DNA from 2 places in the Pandoraea sp. LA3 genome. Region 2 is predicted to be linked to the other one. Evidence: riboswitches for the same ligand, from Rfam matches in the RefSeq annotation. Region 2 holds a riboswitch; the other holds the start of a gene.
The links. A riboswitch is a leader RNA that binds a small molecule or an ion and turns the genes downstream of it on or off. The one in region 2 is predicted to bind FMN.
Positions count from the first base shown of each region.

Region 1 (4,927 bases), on a different contig from region 2:
CCAGCGCTGTGCGCAGACACTGGCAATAGTTCTCGACGCCACGGATACCATCATGATCACGGCAACACGACAGGGCGAGCCATATGGCGTCCAATTGACCAATGGGCGTTGTCTGGTGTCCTCGGATACGCAAAAGGGTGGGAAAGGTGGGCGTGCGGGCATGCGACCGCATGAGTTGCTGGAAAGTGCGCTTGCAGCGTGCATTCGTATGTCCATCGATATGGCTGCCGAGCGCGCAGGTGCGACACTTCCCGCCGTCACAGTCGAAGTGACGATCGACAGGCAAGACCACGAAACCGCATTCGACGTGTCTCTTCACTTCTCGACAGCACCCTCCCCGGCGCACGAGTCACTCGCTCGTGAGGCGGTGCGAGCATCACCCGTTGCGCAGACACTGGGCAAGCCCATCGCGATTCGTCCGGCGGCAATCGTCACGCCTTGATAGGGGGCATTTATCATGGGCGACCAAACCATCGAAGCCCTCTCGTCGGCAATGCGCCAACTTGCACCGATTGGCGGGATGCTATTGAACTGATGGGTGATCGGTTTCTGGTCCCCGACGTTTGCCTCGTTGACCTGCCTGATCGAATATTCCAGACACGGAGAATCTACGCTTGCCTGCTCCATCGAAACTGCTTTTCCTGCCGGGCGCATCCGGAAACACCGCGTTCTGGCAGCCGCTCGCGAGTTTGCTGATCACCCCCGCCAGCAAAGTCATCCTTCCGTATCCGGGGTTCGGTCAGGAGCCCCCGGCACCTGATGTCAACAACATCGACGATCTCGTTCGAAGGGTCGTCTCTCACATCGACGAACCCACGGCCTTGATTGCTCAATCGATGGGAGGGGTGTTAGCGATTCGCGCAGCGCTGGAAAGGCCTGATCTGATAACCCATCTTGTTTTGACGGTGACGTCTGGTGGCATCGATACACGCGCGCTGGGTGCGGCAGACTGGCAAAGCGGATTTATCAATGCCAATCCGTCTTTCCCGAACTGGTTCACGTCGTTCACCGCTGACCTGACTGACGAGCTAAGCCGAATTGCACAGCCTGTCCTTTTGCTTTGGGGAGATGCCGACCCGATCAGCCCGCTAGCGGTTGGCCAGCGGTTGCGCGAACTGCTGCCTGACGCACGGTTGCACGTTGTCCCAGGGGGTAATCATGATCTGGCGCATGAGCACGCGTCGGAACTCGCGGGCCTTGTCGATGCCCACCTATCGCGGATCCGCGCGGGTGACTAAGGTTGGTGTTGCATCGTTTCGGTGTCGCACTCGCTAATCGTGGTGGGCGCCCGCGCGAGTTTGACTGCGACTGTCCGGGCCGGTCGAATCCGCGGCAAAAGGTGATCATTTCGCCAATGCATTTGTGATAGATTCCCCAGGCAGCATTTGATGCTGTTTCGTTCTCAGGGCGGGGTGAAATTCCCCACCGGCGGTAATCGTATAAATATACGTAGCCCGCGAGCGCTTCTTGGGATGTCATTCCCTGGAAGGTCAGCAGACTCGGTGTGATCCCGAGGCCGACGGTTAAAGTCCGGATGAGAGAGAGCGGGGTTGTGGGTTGCGTGCCTCGAGCGCGCGGCTTGGCCCTGTGCGCCCGTTTAATTTCACACAGGATCAACCCATGACCCAACTTCAAAATCCTTCCGTTGTTTCCGGTCGTCGCATCGCTTTCGTTCAATCCAGTTGGCATAAGAACATCGTGGACAATTGCCGGGCTGCTTTTGTTCAAGGCCTGGCTCAGGCAAATATCGCCGAATCCAACTGCGATTTCTTTGAGGTGGCGGGGGCCTTCGAAATTCCACTACACGCGAAATTGCTGGCGAAGACCGGCAAGTATGCGGCGATTGCCTGCGCGGGATTGGTCGTCGATGGTGGAATTTACCGCCACGAGTTTGTCGCTCAAGCCGTTATTTCCGGGCTGATGCAGGTGCAACTTGAAACCGAGGTTGTCGTCTTGTCTGCGGTTCTGACACCGCATCATTTCCACACTTCGGATGAACACAACAACTTCTTTCGAGAGCACTTCTTGGTTAAGGGCAGAGAGTTAGCGCACGCATGCTCTGACACCATCGAGAAGGTGATGTCGCTGAAAGATGAAGCTTTCGGTGGAATGAAGCACGCGGCCTGAATGGCGTCCGCGCCTTGCCGAACCGGGTAATTCAACAAAAGGAAAAACGGACGTTCGCTTCAAATCGAACGTCCGTTTCTTGTATCGTCGAATGTCGCTTTCCACATCTGAACACATGCCAGCCCGACTTCCTGCTCCCGGCGCAGTCCTTTTGCTGATTGATTTGCAGCGCGCGATCGACCACCCCAGTTGGGGCGAGCGAAATAACCCCGATGCCGAGCGACAAGTCGGCCGATTGCTGGCTCACTGGCGTTGCCAGGGTTGGCCTGTCTGGCACGTTCGGCACGACTCCACAAATCCCGCGTCTCACTACCGGCCGGGCCAGCCAGGACATGCATTCAAGCCAGAGACAGCGCCGGTGGCGGGGGAACTGGTCATCCCGAAGCAGACGAACAGTGCGTTCATCGGAACCGACCTGGAAGATCGGCTTCGAGCCGGAGGCCTCGACGCGTTGGTTGTGGCGGGCGTCATCACCAATAATTCAGTGGAAGCCACTGTCCGCATGGCCGGTAACCTTGGTTTCCAGACATGGCTCGTGTCTGACGGCTGTTTCACGTTTGCGCGGACAGACTGGAACGGGACACAACGAAGCGCCGAAGAGGTTCACGCGATGTCACTCGCCAATCTGGACACCGAATATTGCACCGTCACGACTGCCGATGCGTTATTAGGCACGGTTAGTTAAAGCAGGTTTGCAACGGCCGTTCGACGTCGGGAAAACGATACTCGAAGGGTGACTTGCCGAACGTCAAGTCGGGGTGGAAACAGTTTTCAGAAGTGACCAAAATCGGCCGGAAGCGGTCCCCTGCGCCAACGCGTCTTTGCTTCCGGACGTTACCGCTATCGTCGTAGTGTTGCTGCCATCCTTGTGCACAAATCCCTTGTGGCTGGCCGACTCCTGAATCAGCGTGCCGTCCGGGATGGGTTGACGACGACAAAGCCCATCAGCAACTCCTTTGGAGCGTGGTAGATTAGTGAACCTAACTTATAAGACCTTGGTTTATGGCAACGGCAACCATTGTGCCTTCGCTCTCCTCTTGTCTTGGCAGAATGTGGCCGGGTGAGAGGCGCTTTGCCGAACGACTTGAACAGAAGCTGGATGACGATTACAAGGTTTGGTACGACGTGCGTATCGCCTCGCTCGACAAATATCCGGACTTTGTAATCCTACACCCATCACATGGGTTGCTTGTGCTCGAAGTGAAGGATTGGAGACCAAGCACCATCAATGTTGCAACGCCAGGCGATTGGATCATCCACGGTGATTTTGGTCCGAAAGAGGTCACTAATCCGCTTGAACAGGCCAGGCGTTACATTACGGGTATCGTCCGCGCCCTCGAGCGCGATCCGCAGCTTGTGAATTCTCTGGGGCACCCGTATCAAGGGAAGCTGCGGTTTCCGTGGGCGTACGGTGTGGTGTTTCCGTTCATGACGCGTAAGCAGTTCATGGATGGGCAGTTGGATAATGCGATTCCGCTGGATCGTGTGATCTGCTCCGATGAGATGACTGAATCGGAGGATGCAGAGCGTTTTCAGGAGCGCCTGTGGAACATGTTCCCGTATCGGTTTCGAGATAAGTTGACCTTGCCGCAGATCGACCGGGTGCGCTGGATTCTCTTTCCAGAGATTCGCGTCTCGGCCAAGCAGCAGGAACTGTTTGGCGATGAGCCTGAGTTGCCAGATATTATGGCAGTGATGGACATGCAGCAGGAGCAGCTCGCACGAAGCTTGGGGGACGGTCATCGCGTTATCCACGGCGTGGCGGGATCTGGCAAGACGATGATTCTTGGTTACCGTGCCGAGTACCTCGCCGGTGCGTCCGAGAAGCCCGTTCTGATTCTGTGTTTCAGTGAGCCGTTGTCCAAGCGGTTGAAAAGTTGGATGGAGGCCAAGGGCCTGTCGGAGAAGGTATCCGTTCGCCACTTCCACGGTTGGTGCTTCGATCAACTAAAGGCTTACAACCAGCCTCGGCCCAGTGCGGAAGGAGATGCATTCTTTCCAGCGTTGGTCCAGCGCGTGATCGACAGTGTCGACCGTGGACATATCCCGAGCAATCAGTACGGTGCCGTGCTGATTGATGAAGGGCACGATTTTGAGCCGGGTTGGTTTAAGCTCGTGGTGCAGATGATATCGCCCGAGAGCAATCACTTGTTGGTGCTGTATGACGATGCGCAGTCGATCTTCAAGCGGTCAAGCCACCGAGGTTTCAGCTTCAAGAGTGTCGGTGTGCAGGCTCAGGGGCGCACGACGATTCTAAAGATCAACTACCGCAATACTCGGCAGATTCTCGAGCTGGCAGCGCTGATTGCCAAGGACATCCTAGACCCGAAGGCCACCGATGACGATGGCGTACCGCTGATTCGTCCGGTTAGCTGTGGGCGTGACGGCCCCCCTCCACATCTTATCAAGCTGCCATCCATCAAAGACGAGGCGATTGAGATCGCTCGCTGCTTGGAGCAAGCTCATCAACAAGGAGTTGCATGGCAGGACATGGCGATCGTCTATCGTACCTGGTCGGTAGGGCAGACCTGTGTCGATTCATTGGTTCGATCCAAAATTCCGTACCAATGGCAGCAACGTGATAAGAAGTCCTATTCACCGACTGCCGATGCCGTGACGGTGCTGACCATGCATGCCAGCAAGGGACTCGAATACCCCTTTGTTGCGATCCCTGGGGTGGGGCTGCTGTCGACTGAAGCAGCCGATCTCGAACAGGAGGCGAGGTTGTTCTATATTGCAGCGACGCGGGCCACCCATCAATTGGTTGTGACGGGCAGCGGCGAGTCCCTGTTCGTGAAGA
Region 1 is NZ_PTPY01000029.1:81,002-85,928, reverse strand. Features, by position in the region: gene C5N93_RS09830 (OsmC family protein) at 161-442, shown strand; gene C5N93_RS09825 (alpha/beta fold hydrolase) at 615-1,238, shown strand; FMN riboswitch at 1,395-1,550, shown strand; gene C5N93_RS09820 (6,7-dimethyl-8-ribityllumazine synthase) at 1,621-2,127, shown strand; gene C5N93_RS09815 (cysteine hydrolase family protein) at 2,243-2,812, shown strand; gene C5N93_RS09810 (3'-5' exonuclease) at 3,130-4,927, shown strand, end outside.
Region 1: linked by a shared signal. The riboswitch ahead of C5N93_RS09820 (6,7-dimethyl-8-ribityllumazine synthase) and the one ahead of ribB (3,4-dihydroxy-2-butanone-4-phosphate synthase) in region 2 are both predicted to bind FMN.

Region 2 (4,927 bases):
GCGTGCCGGTCTTGTCGAACGCCACGACGTTGATGCGATGTGCCAATTCGAGCGCTTCGGCATCCTTGATCAGAATGCCCTGCCGCGCCGCCGCGCCTGTGCCGACCATGATCGCAGCCGGCGTTGCAAGCCCCAATGCGCACGGACACGCAATCACAAGCACCGCCACGGCATTCAACAGCGCCGCCTCCAGCCCGATCCCGAGCGCCCAGCCGGCGATCACCGTGACGATGGCGATCAGGACCACCACCGGCACGAACACCGCCGCGACACGATCCACGGCGCGCTGAATCGGCGCCTTGCCTGCCTGCGCGTCTTCGACCATGCGGATGATGCGAGCGAGCGCCGTGTCGGCGCCGACCGCCGTCGTTTCCACGCGCAGCGTCCCCGCGCCATTGATCGAACCGCCCACGACCTTGTCGCCACTCGTCTTGTCGATGGGCAACGGTTCGCCCGTCAGCAACGACTCGTCGAGTTGGCTTGCGCCATCGCGAATCACGCCGTCGACCGGCACACGCTCACCGGCGCGCACCACGACCCAATCGCCCACTTTCACTTGCGAGAGCGGCACGTCAACCTCACTCGCTGCGCCATGCGGGTCGCGCAACACGCGCGCCGTCTCGGGCCGCAATGCCGCCAGCGCACGAATCGCTTCCACCGTACGCCGCTTCGCACGCGCTTCGAGCCACTTGCCCAGCAGGACCAGCGTAATGACGACCGCAGCCGCCTCGAAATAGAGATGCGGCATGCTGCCGGCCGGTGCACGCCACCATTCGTACAGACTCAGGCCATACGCCGCCGAAGTGCCCAGCGCCACGAGCAAGTCCATGTTGCCGCTGCCCGCGCGCACCGCCTTGTAGCCTGCCCGGTAAAACCGCGCGCCGAGCCAGAACTGCACCGGCGTCGCGAGCAGCCATTGCACCCACGGCGGCGGCATCACATGCACACCGAACGGTTCGAGCAGCATGGGCAGCAATAGCGGCAGCGAGAGCACCGCCGCGATGGCCACCGGCCACCACGCCGGGCCGCTTTCGGTCTGGGCCGCCTGCGCCGGGTCCGTTACGGGCGACGCTTCATATCCCGCCTTCTCGACAGCGGTCGCAAGCGCCGCGATGTCCACGGCACCGCGTACACCACGCACGGCAGCGCGCTCGGTCGCCAGATTGACGTTCGCCTCGACCACGCCCGGCACATTGCGCAGCGCCTTTTCGACGCGCCCCGCACACGAGGCGCATGTCATGCCGCCGATGGCGAGTTCGAACGATTGCTCCGCCACCTGATACCCGGCATCGGCCACCGCCGCTTCGATCGCGCCAAGCAGGGCCGCCGGCTTCACATCGGCCGCGGCCTCGACAGCCGCCGTTTCGGTCGCAAGGTTCACATTGGCGCTCGCCACCCCTGGGGTGCGTCGTAACGCCTTCTCTACCCGCGTCACACACGATGCGCAGGTCATGCCTTCGATACCGACCGACCAGTTCTGAGTCATTTATGGGCCTCCCACGAGGACTGTCATCATGCGTCAAAGCATAGACCTTGCCATGACAGGAAGGTCAAGCACTGTGCGGCAACTTGTCACGCATCGTATCGACCGCCCGTCCGATCGTTCAAGATAACGCGATCGGCACCGCCCGGGTTTGGGGGACGTCCGAGCCGTCACCCGACGCATCCGAAAAAAGCGCTTGAGCTTCCTGCTATGGGAAGGTCTATCATCGGTTCCATTCATTCGTGTCACCCTGCAATCGAACCTCTTCAAGGAGAACATCATGCAAGTGCAAGTCGAAGGTATGAGCTGCGGTCACTGCGTCAAGGCCGTCACGCGCGCGATCACCGAGCTGGACGCCGACGCCAAGGTCAATGTCGATCTGGGCGCCGGTCGCGTCGACGTGCAGAGCGATCTGTCCCCCGCCGAAGTCAGCGCCGCCATTACCGAAGCCGGTTATACGGTCAAGGGCACGCAGGCCTGAGCGTCATCCCGCCATCCGCGCCGTCCGGCCCACTCGCCCGGACCCGGTCACGGCGTGGCCGAACAGACCGGACGCGAAATCCGGGAGATGGACGAGGCGCGGATCCACTCCGCCATTCCCACGCGCTCGACGCGGCCTTCGCTGCAAAGCGGCAAGACCTTGTGCTACGCTCTGTCTCGCCGACTACGTCATGACGCCGCGCGATGCGTTACTGCCAGCGACCGACGGGCGGCAATACACGTCTTCAGGGCGGGGTGAAAGTCCCCACCGGCGGTATGTGACGCCGCGCAGTGCGCTGCGCCGTCATGAGCCCGCGAGCGCTTGCCATCGTTGCTTTCGCGACACCGGCAGGGTCAGCAGATCTGGTGCGAAGCCAGAGCCGACGGTCATAGTCCGGATGAGAGAAGATGCGTCGACACCCACGTGCTATGGGACGAGATCCCATGGTCACGTCCGTTCGCGTGCCCCGAAAACGTTTTTCGCCAATTGACTTACGCGAGGAGCGTTTCATGTCCACCAGCACCCAGCGCAATACCCAAGTTGCATCGCAAGACAGCACCACGGCAGACGATCTGCATGCCTACCCGGCATTCGTCGATCTTGCGCCGGTCGAAGTCCGTCTGGCCGCCGCGCTCGACGCCATGCGCGATGGCCGCCCCGTCATTCTCATGGACGATCTCGACCGCGAGAACGAAGCCGATCTGATCGTCGCCGCCGAGAAAATCACGCCGGCCACCATGGCCATGCTGATTCGCGAATGCAGCGGCATCGTCTGCCTGTGCCTGCCCGACGAGACGCTTCGCCGCCTCGATCTGCCGCCGATGGTCGAGCAGAACCAGAGCCGTTACGGCACGGCGTTTACCGTGACGATCGAAGCTCGTCAGGGCGTGAGTACCGGCGTATCGGCCGCCGACCGCGTCACCACGATCCGCGCGGCGATTGCCGACGATGCGCAACCGTCCGACCTGTCGCGTCCGGGTCACGTCTTCCCGCTGCGTGCGCAACCGGGCGGCGTGCTCACGCGTCGCGGTCACACGGAAGGCTCCGTCGATCTGGCGATCCTCGCCGGGTTGAAGCCGGCAGCCGTGCTGTGCGAACTGATGAATCCGGACGGCACGATGACGCGCGGCGCCGATATCGAGCGCTTTGCCAAGTTGCACGATCTGCCGATCCTGACCATCGACGAACTCGCCACTTACCGCCTCAGTCACGCTCAGGCCGCTTGAGTTGTCGGTTAGATAGAGGACGATGAAGCGTCGAAAAGTCACTCATCGACGCAGTCCTTTACGGCAACGGCTCGCACCGTCGTGGCCGCAGCGTCACCTTCGCCTGCCGCGTCGTCAGCCCCTGTTTCATCGCGGACCGACGACGCTCATCGCCCCCGGCCCGCCTACACACCTGCACGCCGATACACCGATACACGGATACGCCGGTACGCCGGTACACCGATATGCCGCGTACCACGAGCAAGCCTCGCCGCCCCGCCTCCTGCCCGTCGACACTTCCCTCTAACGCGAAATAAGCAATCGAGCGCGGTCACTCCTATAATCGGCCTGACAATGCGATTGCCTAGCATGATAAAAGTTACGAGGAAGACGTCATGAATACCAAACTGGACACCCGCGCGGATGCCACCGCCGTTCTGGCGCAGTGGGAAGCCGACGAAGCCGCCGTGCGTGAGCGCATCTCCCGCAACGGTCCCGCACGTTACGGCGTGGCCACGCCGTCGGACGTCATCGGCCTGTCCGGCCAGGAAATCTTCGACGCCATGTTCGACGGCAAGCTGCCGATGCCGCCGATCAGTGAAACGCTCGGCTTCATTGCCGTCGAGGTTGCCAATGGCCGCGCCGTCTTTCAGGGACGCCCGGCATTGCCCTATTACAACCCGCTCGGCTCCATTCATGGCGGCTGGTTTGCCACGCTGCTCGACTCGGCCGTGGCCTGCGCGATTCACTCGACGCTGCCCGCCGGACGCAGCTACACCACGCTCGAACTCAAGACCAACATGGTCCGCGCCCTCACCCGCGACGTTCCGCTCGTGCGCGCCGAAGGCAAGGTCATTCAGGTGGGACGTCAGGTCGGCATCGCCGAAGGCCGCATCGTCGGACCGGACGGCACGCTCTACGCACACGCCACGACGACCTGCCTGATCTTCGACTTCCCGCCGAAGAAGGCGTAAGCCAGTCGAAAACAGCGCCAGACGCGTCACCCGATAAAAAAGCCCGCCGGAGGATGACCCCGGCGGGCTTTTTTACGACCTGGCGCAGCACGCAATCATGCACTCGCGCCGTCGATACCTACTGAAACGCGGCGACGCTCGAAACACGCCTCAGTGCGACGGCCCCTTGCCGCCATGCTCGCCATCGGGCTGATGTTCGAGCGTCTCCTTGAGGGCGATCTGCAACTTGGCGTGCATGCGCACGAACCAGCTTCGCATGATGACGGCCAGCACCAGCGTGCCGACAACGATCAGCGCAATCATTTCGGTCGACGGCAGAATGCTCGCCGACAACGCTGCCAACAGCAGGATCACACCGACCATGGCGGCAATCGGCAGGATCTCGGCCACCACGCGTCGCACCTGGAACGTGTAGCGACCGGTCAGGCTCGGCGGCACCGACAGCTCCACGAGCAGCAACGACAGCGACTTGAGCTTGCGATACACCGCGATCAGGAACGGCAGCGACAGCACCAGCGCCGCGCCCCAGACCACCGCGCTTTGCAGGCTCGGATCCGACACCCACGGATTCATCAGATCCGCGAGGCGACGATAGAAGAACGCGCCGCCGAGGAAGATCGTGACGACCAGCGCCAGGTTGATCGCCACGCTCACCACGATGCGTCGCACGATGGTCACGATCGCCGCGCTGTCGCCCGTCAGTTGAATGCTTTGCAGCCACTGCGTGTACTGTCCAAGCACGTAGGCCAGACGCCCCGGCATGGCGCGTCCCAGCCAGCCGGTC
Region 2 is NZ_PTPY01000030.1:81,156-86,082, forward strand. Features, by position in the region: gene C5N93_RS10460 (heavy metal translocating P-type ATPase) at 1-1,486, opposite strand, end outside; gene C5N93_RS10465 (cation transporter) at 1,764-1,964, shown strand; FMN riboswitch at 2,201-2,377, shown strand; gene ribB (3,4-dihydroxy-2-butanone-4-phosphate synthase) at 2,474-3,190, shown strand; gene C5N93_RS10475 (PaaI family thioesterase) at 3,565-4,143, shown strand; gene C5N93_RS10480 (cation:proton antiporter) at 4,294-4,927, opposite strand, start outside.